4 regions of the Embleya sp. NPDC020886 genome follow, and region 1 is predicted to be linked to each of the others. Evidence: riboswitches for the same ligand, from Rfam matches in the RefSeq annotation. Region 1 holds a riboswitch; each other region holds the start of a gene.

Region 1 (3,819 bases):
CGTTTCCGGCCGGCCGGCAGCGAGGCGTGGTCCCCCTGGCGGGACCTGGGCGGCGGCGAGATCGTCGAGGGGTTGAGTGCGGTGACCCGCCCGGACGGTGGGGTGAGCGTCTTCGGCACGGCCCGCGAGGGCATCCGCCACTGGGACGTGGTCGGCGACCGGTCGGGCCCGCCCGGCACGATCGCGGCCGAGCGGCCGGTGGGCCCGCCCGCGGCGTCGGTGGGCGCCGACGGTCGGATCGGCGTCGCCTACCGGCGGGCCGGCGCCGCGGAGATCGCGAGTGTGCTCGAAGTCGGGCCCGGCACCTGGTCGCCGGGTGCCTCGCGCGGCGCGGGCGCGGGCTACGAGGCGCTGTACCCGCTGCCCCGGCCGGACGGCACCACGGACCTGGGCACCCGGGACGACCGCGGCCGCCCGGTCCTGGTCGGGCCGGCCGGCGCGGCGCTCGTGCTCGACGAGCCCGCGGTCGCGGTCGGTCCCACCCTCGCGTCGGACGGCGCCGGAGCGCCGGTCGCCCTGTGGCTCGGGCCGGACGGCACGTTGCGCACCGCCCGGCCGTCCTGACCGCGCCCCCGGCATTCGGCCGGGCCGACCGGGTGCCGCCCGTCCCGACACGCGAACGGCGGGCGCTCCCCGAGGGGAACGCCCGCCGTTCGGCGCGGGAGAGCGGTGGATCAGACGTTGACGCCGTGGCTGCGAAGCCACGTCATCGGGTTGACCGCGGAGCCGTAGTTCGGCGTGGTGCGGACCTCGAAGTGCAGGTGCGGGCCGGTCACGTTGCCGGTCGCGCCGGAGAGCGCGATCTTCTGGCCGGTCTGCACCTTCATCCCGGCCTTGACCGAGATCGAGGAAAGGTGCGCGTACTGGGTGTACTTGCCGTCCGCGTGCCGGATGACGACCTCGTTGCCGTACGCGCCGCCCCAACCGGCCGACACGACGGTGCCCGAGGTGACCGCGCGCACCGTGGTGCCGGTCGAGACCGCGAAGTCCTGGCCGGTGTGGCTGCCGCTGGACCAACGCGAGCCACCGGAGCCGAAGCTCGCGGTGAGCGTGGCGCCGGAGACCGGGGAGACGTACGAGCCGGAAGCCTTCTCGGTGCTCGCCGAGGCGGGCTTGGAGTCGGTCTTGGCGGCCTCGGTCTTGACCGAGGTCTTCGGCGTGGCCGGCTTGGCGGTCTCCGTCTTCGGCGTCTCCGTCTTCGGCGTCTCCGCCTTCGGCGTCTCCGCCTTCGGGGTCTCGGCCTTCGGGGCCTGCGGCTTCTGCACCTCGATCTTCGGCGCGGCCTTGCCGTCGACCGCGAGCTTTTGGCCCGGGAAGATCAGGTCGGGGTTGTCGCCCACGACGCTCTTGTTGGCCTCGTACAACTTCGGCCAACCGCCGGGCACATGCGCGGCGCCGGCGATCTTGGAGAGCGTGTCGCCGGCGACCACGACGTAGGACGACGTGGCGGCGGAGTCCGCCTTGGCGACCGGTTCGGTCTTGGGCGTCTCGGTCTTCGGCGTCTCGGTCTTGGGCGCCTCGGTCTTGACCTCGATCTTGGGCGCGGCGACCGTCTTCTTCGGCGTCTCGGCCTTGGGAGACTCGGTCTTGGGCGTCGACTTCGGCGCGGTCTTGCCGGCCGAGGAGCCGGTGTCCACGTCGGGGGTCGCGCCGCCTCGGGTCAGGCCCGCCTTGACCGAGCACACCGGCCAGGCACCGGGGCCCTGGCTCTTGAGCACCTTCTCGGCGATCGCGATCTGCTGGCCCTTGGTCGCCTGGTCGGCCCGCGCGGCGTACTGCGTGCCGCCGAACTCGTTCCAGGTGCTCTGGGTGAACTGCAGGCCGCCGTAGAAGCCGTTGCCGGTGTTGATCTGCCAGTTGCCCGTGCTCTCGCACTGGGCGACCTTGTCCCAGGTGCTCACGGAGGCGGCCTGGGCCGTGCCCGCGCCGATGATCGGCATGGCGACGCCGACTCCGGCGACACCCGCCGCGGCGATCAGACGCGTGGTCCTACTGGTGCTGCGACGGCGATGACGCCCGGTTCCGGACAGCATGGCTGGATCCTCTCCCACGCCTACGAGGTGAGCTGTCGGATTCGGGCCGGAGATCGATAGCCCGGCCACATCCCGAAGGACGTGGCTTCACCCCAAGCCGTTCGCGGCGTCCGATCGTTTCGATCGGGGCCGTTCGCGGCGGTTCACCTGTGGTTCCCCCGCTCCTGTCGTGTGGTGCTCGTCAGCCTCCCGAACGGCCGGCGACAGGATTCGGCGTACCGGCGATCGGGGTCCGTGTGGGATACGGACGGATCGAACGCTAAGCAGGCCCGGACGTAGATCACAAGTCCGTGTCGGATAGACGTCGAATATCCGATTTGCGGTTGAGCGCAATGTAGATGATCCCTTACGGAAAGGACCGTAGTTGGCGTTCCGTGCCGGATCCGATGGAAATGCGTGACAGTGGCCCCGGGTCGCCGTCCATACCGAACGCCCGGAATCGATCACCTACGCCCCGCTCGTCACATCGGCATCGCGGGTAGCGTCGCGCGAACGCGCCTTTGCCCACCGCTGCGAACGCCCGCACCCGCGGCGGGCGTGATTCGCCCCACAGGTCAAATGCCGCATATCCGATTCGTCCCGGGCCACTTCCCGCCCACCGCACGGTCCCGGGCGATCCTCACCGGCGACCGAGGTGCGTCGCGCCGGCGGCCGACGGCCCCGGCGCGACGCCACCCGCCCCGCGGCTCAGCCGCGGGGCGTCCGCCAACCGGCCCACGCGCTGCGCACCATGTCCGACGTGTCGTGCCGGGCCTTCCAGCCCAACTCGGTGGTGATCAGGTCGGCGCTCGCCACCACCCGGGCCGGGTCGCCCGCACGCCGCGGCCGCACCTCCGGAGCCAAGTCGCGCAAACCGGTGACCTCGCCGATGAGTTCCACCATCTCGCGCACCGACGTGCCCTCGCCGCGACCCACGTTCAGCACCAGGCGCGCGTCCGGATCGCCAGCGAGCCGACGGGTGGCGGCCACGTGCGCCTCGGCCAGGTCCACCACGTGGATGAAGTCGCGCACGCAGGTGCCGTCCGGGGTGTCGTAGTCGTCCCCGAAGATCATCGGCGCCTGATCCGCCGTCAACTTCTCCAGCACCATCGGCACCAGGTTGAACACGCCCTTGTCCGCGAGCTCCGGCGCGCCCGCGCCCGCGACGTTGAAGTAGCGCAACGAGGCGTACGAGATCTTGTGCGCGCGCGCCGTGGCCTTGATCATCCACTCGCCGACGAGCTTGCTCTCGCCGTACGGGTTGATCGGCACGCACGGGGTGTCCTCGTCGACGAGGTCGACGTCGGGCATGCCGTAGACGGCGGCGCTGGAGGAGAACACGATCCGGGTGACCTCGGCCTCGACCATGGCCGCCAGCAGGGTGCGCAGACCCTCGACGTTCTCCTCGTAGTAGTAGAGGGGGCGCGCGACCGATTCGGGCACCTGCTTGCGGCCCGCGATGTGCACCACACCGTCCACGGCGTGCGCCCGGAAGACCTCGTCGAGCAGTGCCCGATCCAGCACCGAGCCGACCACCAGTGGCACCTTCTCCGGGACCAACTCGCGGGTGCCCGAGGACAGGTCGTCGACCACGACCACGTCCTCGCCGACCGCGAGCAGCGCCCGCACGACATGTGTCCCGATGTATCCGGCGCCGCCGGTGACAAGCCACTTCATGACTTCAGCGTAACCGCCGAGCCGTTCGCCCCGGCTCAGGCCGGGCCGGGGCGACGCGGGCCGGTCCGCTTCACGACACCGGCGTCGAGTCCGACTCGGTGACGCGGTGCTGCGGTTCGGTTCCGGGGAT
Region 2 (3,819 bases), on a different contig from region 1:
ACGGCCGAGCGGTTCACGGGTGTGGTTCATCGCCGCCGCATAGGCGGACAGCTCCTCGCGCAGGCGACGGGCCCGATCGAGTTCGTGCTCGGCCGCCCCGGTGATCCGTACCTCGGTGGTCAGCACCCGCTCCAGCTCGGTCGCCACCGCCTTCTTGCCGGTGTCACCGCTGTGCAGGGCCATTACGAAGTCCCCGAGGCCGACACCTCGGAGCCGATTGCGGACGACGTCGAGCGCCGCGGCCTTCTCGCTGACGAACAGAACGGACCGGCCGGCATGCATGAGTGCGGCGATCATGTTGGTGATCGTCTGGCTCTTGCCGGTACCGGGCGGACCGCTCATCACGAAGGAACGCCCGTCCAGCGCGGCCGCGATGCACTGCCGCTGCGAGGAGTCCGCGTTCAGCACGAGCGGGGTCCGCTCGGGCAGTTGGATCTCGTCGATGCGGTCGATCTCGGGCGGCTCGAAGTCGATCAGGTCGTCGGGCAGTCCCGCGTCGGGGCCGAGGCCGACGGCTCGCACCAGCGGATGGGCCAGGATGCGCTCCTCGTTCTGCTGGAGATCCTGGTACATGGCCTCCTTGTGCGACGAGAAGAGGCCGAGCACCACGCGGTCCTCGACCGACCAACCCTGCTGCGTGCCCGCGATCTCCCGGGCGGCCGACAGGACCGCGTCGGAATCGAGCACGTCGCAGTCGGCCACCGTGCTCCAGTCGACACCCAACTGCTCCAACTTGACCGCGAGCGCGGGATTGTGGATCCGGTCCTGGTCCTCCGCCAGGTGCAGTCGCGTCTGCCTCCGCGCGTCCCGACGAAGCTCCACAGGTACGAGCAGCAGCGGAGCAAAGCACGTCTCCGCGGCGCCCGCCTCCCGCCACTCCAACATGCCGACGCCCAGCCAGAGCACCCACAAGCCGTAGTCGATGTACATCTGACCCGACTTCTGCCGCAGTTGGTAGAGCGACGCGTCCAGCCCTGCCTGCGTGTTCTTCCGGGTCACCAGGCCGTCGGCACGACCGGTGCGGCCCGCCTCCGAACCCAGGTCGTACGCGAGGAAGGTCTCGGTGCCCGGTTCGGCCTCCTCCGCCTCCGTGCCTGCCTCGACCCGTCCGTCGGACTCGACGGGAGCGAACGGCCAGCCGCGAGCGAATCCGGCCAACACGGCGGCGGCGTCCGGCGCGACGACCTCCAGAGTGGCAATCCGGGTGTGCCGGAAGTTCAACAGCCGGTTCCGCCCGCCCAGGTCGAGCAGCGAGTCCCGCCAACCGCCCAGGACGCCCCTCAATCGCGCGAGCGCCGCGTCGTCCCCACTGCCAGGCTGCGCAACTCCGGCCGTTCGCGAACTCTGCATGCAGACGTACCTCCGAAGCGGATACGCACAGGAGGCACCCCACCTCGGCCCCCCGGCCGCAGTAAGTATTCAGTGCCGGCAGTCCGACGCACCAGTCACCCGAACAGCCGTCCCCATAAGGCCCATCGGACGATCGACGACTCCGAAACAACCACACCGTGAACCGCGTTCGCGGCGCGTGGCTTCGGCTTTATCGCGCACCGCCGCGGCCCCGAAGCCGACGCGACAACCCCTGCGGCCCACAGCTCTGCGGACGACCAATTTCTCACGTTCGGTGACATCGATGGAGTTGGGCCGGCGGCTGATCCACGCCGCCAATCATTGCCAAATCGGTCCAAGATCGATTTTCGGGCATCCGCGCGCTTTTCCCGTAATAAGCGGAGAATGAAACGGAAGTCTTGGTAAAGTTTTGGCAATGCAGAGGCTCCCGGTGCCGACCGTGACACCCCTGTGACTATCGTTCTGCGATAAGGCGATCGGTTCGACGTCGGCCATCCCGGTCGACACGATCGCCTCCGCCGAATTCGGGGACGAGTTTTGGTGACGGTGAGTGATCGCCGTCGTTGCGACGCGAAGCCGGAACCGGGGACCCTCGCAGTCCCTGGGGTGAATCGGTGCCTCGGCACCGTAGGGCGTCTTCTTCCGCCCGAACCCGTCAGCTAACCCGGTAGGCGGCCGAGGAAGGAGACCCGCCACCAGTGGCGACCCAACGTCGATCCGGGCAGCACCGAAAGCCCAAGCCGCGCACCGCCGTGCGTACCGCAGCGACCGTCGTCACGGCCGCGGCGACGATGACCGGCGTGATGACCTTCGCCGGCACCGCGAGCGCCGACCCCGCGCAGTCGTTCCAGCAGACCAAGGATCGCGTCAACCAACTGCACAGCGAAGTGATCAAGGCCACCGAAGCCGCCAACGGCGTCGACGAGCAGATCACCAAGCAGCAGGGCACGGCGAGCCAGACCCAGGCCCGGATCACCGAGGAACAGGCCGCGCTCAACACCCTGCGCGACCAGATCGGTGTCCTGGCGGCCAACCAGTACCGCACCGGCGGCCTGCCCCCGTCGCTCTCGCTCGCGCTCAGCGGCGACCCCGAGGGCTACCTGCAGAAGTCGCAGATGATGTCCCAGCTCGACGGCCAGCAGGCCGCCAAGCTGAAGCAGATCGCGGCGCAGGCCCGCGTCCTCCAGCAGGACCGCACCGAGGCCACCGCGCAGCTCTCCGCGCTGGAAAAGCTGCGCACCGAGCTGAACACGCACAAGAACGAGATCCAGACCAAGCTCGCCGAGGCCCAGCGGCTGCTGAACACGCTGGACAAGAAGCAGCAGGACGAGATCCTCAACTCGAACGAGCACAAGAACGACACCGGTGCGCGAAGCGACGCCGACCGCAGCTCGCGGGACAAGCCGGACTCGCCGCCGCCGGCGACCAACATCCCGGCCTCCGGCCGGGCCCAGGCCGCGATCAACTTCGCGCTGGCGCAGATCGGCAAGCCGTACGCGCCCCGGGGCGTGGGTCCCGGCTCGTACGACTGCTCGGGCCTGACCCAGGCGTCCTGGAGGGCGGCGAACGTCTCGCTCAGCCGCACCACCTGGACCCAGGTCAACGACGGTCCCAGGATCGCCAAGAGCGCCCTCCAGCCGGGCGACCTGGTGTTCTACTTCTCGGACAACTCGCACGTGGGCATGTACATCGGCAACGGCCAGATCGTGCACGCCCCGCGACCGGGCAAGAACGTAACCAAGGCCCCGCTCGACTCGATGCCCTTCTACGCGGCCATTCGCCCCAGCTGACCCCCCGCGCACACAATGCCCCCGGCCGGAAACCCGGCCGGGGTTTTGCATACCCCGGCCCGTCCGAGCGCCGATTCGTCGACACATCACGCCCGGACCGACCCCGAAAATGCAAAAGGCCCAGATCAGAAACCAACTGACCTGGGCCTTCGAGGAGCCGCCTAAGGGAGTCGAACCCTTGACCTACGCATTACGAGTGCGTCGCTCTAGCCGACTGAGCTAAGGCGGCTTGTCGGTCCACCTTGAAGGTGGCGACAGGGAATGAGTGTACACACCCGTCGGGGTGGTCCACACGCGGCTTTGGCGGGGGTCAGCGGCAGGTCTTGCCCTTGGTGGGGACGGTGCCCTGAGTGAGGTAGTCGACCACCGTGCGGTCGACGCAGTCGCTGCCTCGGCCGAAGGCGGTGTGGCCGTCGCCGTCGTAGGTCAGGAGGCTGCCGGAGGCCAGTTGGCCGGCCAGGGACTGGGCCCAGGAGTACGGCGTGGCCGGGTCGCGGGTGGTGCCGACGACCAGGATCGGGGCGGCGCCCTCGGCCCTGATCGGGTGCGGCCGGCCGGTCGGCGGGGTCGGCCAGGAGGCGCAGGTCAGGCCCGCCCAGGCGAGGTTGCGGCCGAAGGTCGGCGAGTCGGCCAGGTAGCCGGGCAGCTCCCGCTCGACGTCCTCGCGGGACGTCGCGGC
Region 3 (3,819 bases), on a different contig from region 1:
GCTGTCGGTGTCGGACGCCGCCGACGACGTGATCGGGGTGATTCGCGGCGGGGCCCGGGGCTACGTGACCAAGTCGATCACCGGCGACGAGCTGATCCGGGCGATCGGCCGGGTCGGCGAGGGCGACGCGGTGTTCTCGCCGCGCCTGGCGGGCTTCGTGCTGGACGCCTTCGCGGCCACCGACGTACCGCCGATCGACGAGGACCTGGACCGGCTCACCCAGCGCGAGCGCGAGGTGTTGCGGCTGATCGCCCGCGGCTACGCGTACAAGGAGATCGCCCGGCGGTTGGTCATCTCGGTCAAGACGGTGGAGACCCATGTGTCCGCCGTACTGCGCAAGTTGCAGTTGTCCAACCGGCACGAACTGACCCGCTGGGCGACCGACCGTCGGCTGGTCTGAGCGAGCACCGACACCCGGCACACACGACGGCGCCCTCCCGCGAACGAATCCGCGGGAGGGCGCCGTCGTGATGGTACGGGCGACCGATGGACCTAGCCGGGTCGAATGGCCGCGAGGAACGGCATCGAGTCGAGCGGGGCCTTGGTCACGGTCTTGCCCGGTCGCGGGGCGTGCACGATCTGGCCGTTGCCGATGTACATGCCCACGTGCCGGTTGTCCGAGTAGAAGAAGACCAGGTCGCCCGGCTGCAGGGCGCTCTTGGCGATCCGCGGACCGTCGTTGATCTGGGTCCAGGTGGTGCGGGTGAGCGAGACGTTCGCGGCCTTCCAGGACGCCTGGGTCAGGCCCGAGCAGTCGTACGAGCCGGGGCCCTCGGCGCCGGAGACGTACGGCTTGCCGATCTGCGCCAACGCGAAGTTGATCGCGGCCTGGGCCCGGCCGGAGGCCGGGATGTTGGTCGCCGGCGGCGTTTCCTTGTCCTTGTCCCGCGAGCTGCGGTCGTTGTTCCGCGAGGTGGAGTCGTTCGCGTGCTCGTCCGAGTCCAGGACGTCCTTCTTCTGCTGCTCGGTGAGCGTGTTCAGAAGTCGGTTCGCCTCGGCCAGCTTGGCCTGGATGTCGGTCTTGTTCTTGTTCAGCTCGGTGCGCAGCTTCTCCAGATCGGCGAGCTGCGCGGACGCCTCGGTGCGGTCCTGCTGGAGGACGCGGGCCTGCGCCGCGATCTGCTTCAGCTTGGCGGCCTGCTGGCCGTCGAGCTGGGACATCATCTGCGACTTCTGCAGGTAGCCCTCGGGGTCGCCGCTGAGCGCGAGCGAGAGCGACGGGGGCAGGCCGCCGGTGCGGTACTGGTTGGCCGCCAGGACACCGATCTGGTCGCGCAGGGCGTTCAGCGCGGTCTGTTCCTCGGTGATCCGGGCCTGGGTCTGGTTCGCGGTGCCCTGCTGCTTGGTGATCTGCTCCTCGACGCCGTTGGCGGCGTCGGTGGCCTTGACCACGTCGCTGTGCAGTTGGTTGACGCGATCCTTGGTCTGCTGGAACGTCTGCGCGGGATCCGCGCTCGCGGTGCCGGCGAAGGTCATCACGCCGGTCATGGTCGCCGCGGCCGTGACGACGGTCGCTGCGGTACGCACGGCGGTGCGCGGCTTGGGCTTGCGGTGCTGCCCGGGTCGACGTTGGGACGCCACTGGTGGCGGGTCTCCTTCCTCGGCCGCCTACCGGGTTAGCTGACGGGTTCGGGCGGAAGAAGGCGCCCTACGGTGCCGGAGCACCGATTCACCCCAGGGACTGCGAGGGTCCCCGGTTCCGGCTTCGCATCGCGGTGACGGCGGTTGCCCGACATCACCGAAAGACGTCCCCGAATTCGGCGGAGGCGATCGTGCCGACCGGGTGGCCGACGTCGAGTCCGATCGCCTGTCGGAGAACACTAGTCACAGCCGTGTCACGACCATCACCATTGGCCCCTGCATTGCCAAAACTTTACCAATACCGCCGTTTCCTTCTCCGCGTATCACGGGAAAAGCGCCCGGATTCCCGAAAGTCGATCTTGAGTCGATTTGGCGAATATTGCCGGCATATGACCCGCCGATGATCATCGACCGGCCGCCGGCTAAGCTGCGGCGGCAACTGCAGCGGCGTCCCGGATGCCGCGCGACGGTCGACGAGGAGTTGTACGACGTGGACGTTCTGCGGCAGATCCTGCTGATCCTGCACATCGTGGGCATCGCGTCCCTGCTCGGCGGCTTCCTCACCCAGATGTCCGCGCTGCGCACCGGCGACGGGCGGATCGTGCCCGCGATGACGCACGGCGCGCTGACCATGCTGGTCACCGGCCTGGCGCTGGTCGGCGTGGTCCAGGCGGGTCTGGACAAGGACGTGGACAACGCCAAGATCGGCACCAAGCTGGTGATCCTGCTGGCCATCCTGCTGCTGGTCTGGGGCAATCGCGCCGCGGACCGGGTGTCCTCGAAGGTGCTCGGCGCGATCGGCCTGTTGACCGTGGCGAACATCGCCATCGCGGTCATGTGGACCTGAGGCCCGGGCCGCCCCGCCCTACCGGGTGTCCACCACCCGGAACACCTCGGCCATCAGCCCCGCCCCCAGCCCGAAGCGCTCGGCGTTGCCGGTGAGCATCCCGGCGACCTGCTCGCGCAGCCCGGACAGGTGACTCGTCTGACTCGCGTGCGACAACAGCGCCGCCATCTTGCGTTCGAACACCGCGCTCACCTCGACCGCGTGATCCGGTGCCGGCGTCGGCGACAACCACGTCTCCGACACGGTCCACTCCTTCAGCCCCTCCACCTCCAGCAGCTCGGGGTGCGCGAACGGATTCCGGGCGTCCGGATAGATCGCCCGCATCGCCGCCTCGCCCGCCTCCAGATGATCCGGATGACTGGGCGCGAGCCGGTTCCAGTCCCGCTCCGGGCTCGGGATCACCATGCGCTGCGGTCGCACCTGCCGGATCACCCGGGTGATGTCGCGCCGCAGCTCGAAGGTCGCCGCCAGCCGCCCGTCCGGATGGCCGAGCCAGTACAACCGCCGCACCCCCACGTGCGCCGCCGCCGCGCTCTGCTCGGCCCGCCGGATCCCGCCGATCTCGGACCGCGGCACCGCCGGGTCGAAGCCGCCCGCGTCCCCGTCGGTGACCAGGCAATAGCTCACCTCGATCCCGGCCTCGGTCCAGGTCGCCACCGTCCCGGCCGCCCCGTAATCGATGTCGTCGGGGTGCGCGGCCAGCACCAGAACCCGCTCCACGTCGCGATCGTCCAGCACGATGTACTCCTTGATCCGGTCGACCCGACGACGGGAAACCCGTCGTCGGCGCGACGATCCTCGCTCGGTACAAAGGGCCGAGCACGACTCGCTTGTTACCCACCTAGACTCGGGGAACGATGAGCAGCCTCTTCGACGACATCCCCCTGCCCGGTTTCGAGACCGCGGCCAAGAAGTCCCCCACGAGCCCCGCGGACGACATCCCGCTGCCGCCCGAGCCGGACGACAACCAGGTATACGGCCTGCCGGAGGACTATCCGGACGACCTCTACGAAGGGCAGTACGCGCCGCCGGCCGAGCCGCGCGACGCCTACTACCGCAACGGCGCCCCGCGCCCGGTGGTCGATCCGGCCCGGTTGCTCGACGGGATGAACCCGCAACAGCGCGCCGCGGTCGTCCACGAAGGGACCCCGCTGCTCATCGTGGCCGGCGCGGGCTCCGGCAAGACCCGCGTGTTGACCCATCGCATCGCCCACCTGCTCGCCGCGCGCGGTGCGCACCCCGGCGAGATCCTGGCGATCACCTTCACCAACAAGGCCGCCGCCGAGATGCGCGAGCGGGTGGAGGCACTGGTCGGACCGCGCACCAGGGCGATGTGGGTGTCCACGTTCCACTCGGCGTGCGTGCGCGTCCTGCGGCAGCAGTACAAGAAG
Region 4 (3,819 bases), on a different contig from region 1:
AACCGGCCAGCCAGTGGCCGACCTTCGAGCGATCCACCCCCGCGCGGTAGAGCCGGTCCACCTCGTCGTAGAGCCCGAGCACCGCGTCGGTGATCCGATCCCAGTCCACGGTGAGCCGATTGTCCGCCCACTCGACCACACCCGCGCGATGCAGGTAGGCGAACAACAGTTGGCCGCCCAACCCGTCGTAGTTGCGCACCCGGCCGCCGGTGACCGGGAAGCGGAACAGCCGGTCGAAGATCACCGCGTACTGCACCGAACGAGCGGTCGACACGCCCTCCTCGGCCAGTCGCACCGCCTCGCGGAACGCGGTCAGGTCACACCGCAGCTCCTCCAGCGCGTACATCCAGAACGGCATCCGCTGCTTGATCATGAACGGGTCGAACGGCATCGGACCGCGCATGTGGCTGCGGTCGTGGATCAGGTCCCACAACACGAACGCGTCCTGGGCGAGTTGCTGGCTCTGCACCAACTCCGCCGCCTCCGGCGGAAGTTCCAGGCCGAGCGTGCGCGCCGCGGCGGCGCCGACCCGACGGAAGCGAGCCGCCTCGCGGTCGCAGAAGATGCCGCCCCAGGTGTACCGCGGCACCTCGCGCACGGCCACCGTCTCCGGGAAGAGCACCGCAGAGTCGGTGTCGTAGCCGTCGGTGAAGTCGACGAACGCGATCGGCACGAACATCGCGTTGTCGTAGCGCCCGGCCTCCAACTCGGCCAGCCACTGCGGCCACACCACCCGCAGCAGCACCGCCTCGACGTTGCGCTTCGGGTTGCCGTTCTGGGTGTTCATCGGGAACACGACGAGGTGCTCCAGCCCGTCCCGCCGGTCCCGCTCCGGGCGAAACGCGACGAGCGAGTCCAGGAAGTCGGGGCGGCCGAAACCGTCCGCCGACCAGCGCCGGAAGTCGGCCACGACGGCATCGAGGTACGCCTCGTCGTGCGGGAACAGCGGTGCGAGCCCGGTGATCGAGGAGGTGATGTCGGCCACCAGCGCCCGGGCGGACGCGTGCCCGGACGGCTCGATCGAACCGTCCTCGGCCTGCAACGGACGCAGGTCGGCGACGGACCGTTTGAGCACGGGCCACAGCGGGTGATCGACGGCGGTACGGACGGCTACGCGGGTCATGTTCGACATGGAACCCTCTCAGGAGAAAGCAGGAACCACGGTCAGGCGAACCTATGTCAAAAGATTTTAACGCCGCAAGGCCCTTCCAAACGCAATCTTATCGTCGTGGGTATGTTTTGCCCGAATAAGTTGAGATTGCCGGGCGACCCTGTTCGATCATCTCCCGGGCGCGGCGGCGGTGCATCCGGCGCCTCCGGAGGAAGGCACAAGATTTCGCCGACCCGGTCGCCGAGGTCTGTGGCTGTTGACCGTCGATCCGGCCCGTCCCTACAGTTTCGTTCTTCTTGACGGAATACCGATTCCGTATAGCGGAATATTGGCCAGGGAGCGCCCCCGGATCCGCATCCACTCCCGCTGCCCGATCCCGCGAACGATCCTGCGATCCCGCATGTCCGATGGGCCGGGCCGTCCCGCGACGGCACCCGATGTGGAGGCACCGATCATGGGCCGGAGAACCACCAGGAAGACCGTTGCCGGCGAGAACGCGGCCGAGGCGCCGGGCGGGCCGCCCGCCGGCGGGGCGGCGCCCGTGCATCCCGTGGACGAGATCCTGCCGCCGGGGCGAATGCCGGCCGGCGCCCTGCAACACGTGGCCACGGTGTATGCCGGAGTGGCCGCCCCACCACCTGGGCAGGGCCGACCTGAACGCCGGCTCCAACGCGCTGATCGTCGCGGTGGCCCTGGCCTTCGGCGTCTTCCCGATCGCGTTCGCGGACTTCTACCACGCGTTCCCGGACAAGGTCGCGATGATCGCCGAGTCCGGCATATCGGCCGGCTCGATCGTCGCGGTCCTGCTCAACCTGCTGCTCAACCACACCGGGTCCGCTCGGACCGAGGCCGCCGGCCGGCCCGCCTCCCCGACCGCCGACGAACGACCCGCACCGCCGGCGGAACAGCCCGCCCGCGCCTGACCGTTGCCCCGAAACGGGCGTAGGCCCCGCCGAAGTACTCGGCGGGGCCTACGTGGTGACGCTGGATCAGACGGCGAGCTGGGTGCCCACCGAGATCAGGTGGGGGTTGCCCCCGATGACGCCCGCGTTCGCGGCGTACAGGGCCTTGTAGCCACCCTTGACGCCGAGCTTCGCGGCGACGCCGGAGAGCGTGTCACCGGCCTTGACGGTGTACTTGCCGGAACCCGAAGTCTGCTTGGTCGCGGCCGACTTCGGCGCGTCCTGCTTGTCCTGCTTGTCCTGCACCTGGACCTTCGGCGCGTTGCCGGTGGAGGTCTTCGGCGCGTTCTCGGTCACGGACTCGGCCTTGGGTGCGGCCTTCGGCTCGACCTTGCTCTTGGTCTTGCCGGTGGTCGCGGAGTCGGCCGTGGCGGAGGCGTTGCCGCCCTTGCCCAGGCCGGCCTTCTGCGAGCAGACCGGCCAGGCGCCCGGACCCTGGCTCGCCAGGACCCGCTCGGCGACCGCGATCTGCTGGTCCTTGGTGGCCTGCGCGGCGCTGGAGGCGTACTGGCTGCCGCCGAACGCGTTCCAGGTGCTCGGGGTGAACTGCAGACCGCCGGAGAAGCCGTTGCCCGTGTTGATACCCCAGTTCCCGGTGCTCTCGCACTGGGCGACCGCGTCCCACGTGGACGAGGTCGCGGCGCTCGCGCTGCCCGTCATGCCCACGAGGGGAAGGACGAGACCCGCACCGGCGGCGACGGCGATGCCGGCGCGACGGCCACGAGAGAGCGAGCGAACGGGAGCGGTGATGGCACGGAAGGTCATTTATTACCTCGTCGGGCGCCTACGAAGTTAGCTGTCGGGTTCGGACGATTGGCCCGGCCTCGCCTGCAACAGGCATGGCTTCACCCCAGACATCGACGTGGCCGATGTCGGCACTCACTTGGTTCCCCCGCTCCTGCCGCCAGTCGATATCGACTGCTTCCCTCGGGCGGCGGCAGGATTCGGCGTACCACCCGGGGAGTCCGCTTGTGCGAACAACCACGAAGCTACGCACCGCTCCGCCGGGTTGGCAAACATTTCGGGCGATTTGTGAGGTGCCCCATAGGGCGGAATAACGCCGATTTGCCCGATATGTCGCCAACCCCGCAGGTCACGGCTTCGACGTCCACGGTGCGCAGCCGCGTGCTCACCCGTGCTTCAGCGACGAGCTATTCCGTCGCGGGCAGCTCCACAGGTACGACTACCCGCTCCTCGTCCCACAGGAACGTCGCCCCGCCGGTCGCGAAATTGGCGACGTCGGCCACCGTGGCCCGCCCCTCCGGCGAATCCAGGGTCGCTTCGATACCGGCGCGGGTCGGTGCGTACAGCCCGACCACCAGGTAATAGGGCGGCTGCGCGCCGGACGGATCCGGTTCGCACTTGCCGATGGTCCAGCCGGTCAACCCGGGCATGGTGCGGGCGAGCGGGACGTGCTTCTCCCAGTAATAGGTGTCGAACGCCGCCGGGTCCTCGGGGTGGCCATAGAGCACGGTCAGCTTGTACATGCCGAATCCTCACGATCGTGTGGTGGATGTGGGTCCTGCCGGTGGTGCCCGGTGCGTCCGGCGCGCCGGCGCCGGATGGAACTAGCGCGCGGCGATGCTCTTGAACGCCCGCGCCTGCTCGGTGATGGCCACCTCGGTGGGCAGCCGTTCCATGCTGGAGGCGCCGAAGAAGCCGACCACGCCGGTGGTGTGGGCCAGCACGTACGCGGCGTCCTCGGGTTCGGCGATCGGCCCGCCGTGGCACAGCACCAGCACGTCG

The links. Region 1 has a riboswitch for cyclic di-AMP ahead of ACH4U8_RS35805 (transglycosylase family protein). Riboswitches for the same ligand answer to the same signal wherever they lie in the genome.
Region 2: another riboswitch for cyclic di-AMP. It lies ahead of ACH4U8_RS26880 (NlpC/P60 family protein); the one in region 1 lies ahead of ACH4U8_RS35805 (transglycosylase family protein).
Region 3: another riboswitch for cyclic di-AMP. It lies ahead of ACH4U8_RS06080 (NlpC/P60 family protein); the one in region 1 lies ahead of ACH4U8_RS35805 (transglycosylase family protein).
Region 4: another riboswitch for cyclic di-AMP. It lies ahead of ACH4U8_RS24945 (transglycosylase family protein); the one in region 1 lies ahead of ACH4U8_RS35805 (transglycosylase family protein).

What each region holds. Positions count from the first base shown of each region.
Region 1 is NZ_JBIRRX010000014.1:68,869-72,687, reverse strand. It holds gene ACH4U8_RS35810 (PIG-L family deacetylase) at 1-564, shown strand, start outside; gene ACH4U8_RS35805 (transglycosylase family protein) at 675-2,033, opposite strand; cyclic di-AMP (ydaO/yuaA leader) riboswitch at 2,038-2,259, opposite strand; gene galE (UDP-glucose 4-epimerase GalE) at 2,721-3,689, opposite strand; gene ACH4U8_RS35795 (GtrA family protein) at 3,760-3,819, opposite strand, start outside.
Region 2 is NZ_JBIRRX010000008.1:156,620-160,438, reverse strand. It holds gene ACH4U8_RS26885 (DUF3320 domain-containing protein) at 1-1,350, opposite strand, end outside; cyclic di-AMP (ydaO/yuaA leader) riboswitch at 1,896-2,039, shown strand; gene ACH4U8_RS26880 (NlpC/P60 family protein) at 2,049-3,140, shown strand; tRNA gene ACH4U8_RS26875 (tRNA-Thr) at 3,296-3,369, opposite strand; gene ACH4U8_RS26870 (alpha/beta hydrolase) at 3,451-3,819, opposite strand, start outside.
Region 3 is NZ_JBIRRX010000001.1:1,437,421-1,441,239, forward strand. It holds gene ACH4U8_RS06075 (response regulator transcription factor) at 1-400, shown strand, start outside; gene ACH4U8_RS06080 (NlpC/P60 family protein) at 493-1,581, opposite strand; cyclic di-AMP (ydaO/yuaA leader) riboswitch at 1,591-1,734, opposite strand; gene ACH4U8_RS06085 (hypothetical protein) at 2,072-2,428, shown strand; gene ACH4U8_RS06090 (PIG-L deacetylase family protein) at 2,447-3,166, opposite strand; gene pcrA (DNA helicase PcrA) at 3,286-3,819, shown strand, end outside.
Region 4 is NZ_JBIRRX010000007.1:188,816-192,634, reverse strand. It holds gene ACH4U8_RS24955 (DUF6421 family protein) at 1-1,132, opposite strand, end outside; gene ACH4U8_RS24950 (hypothetical protein) at 1,726-2,034, shown strand; gene ACH4U8_RS24945 (transglycosylase family protein) at 2,101-2,733, opposite strand; cyclic di-AMP (ydaO/yuaA leader) riboswitch at 2,839-3,033, opposite strand; gene ACH4U8_RS24940 (EthD family reductase) at 3,225-3,560, opposite strand; gene ACH4U8_RS24935 (phosphoenolpyruvate hydrolase family protein) at 3,642-3,819, opposite strand, start outside.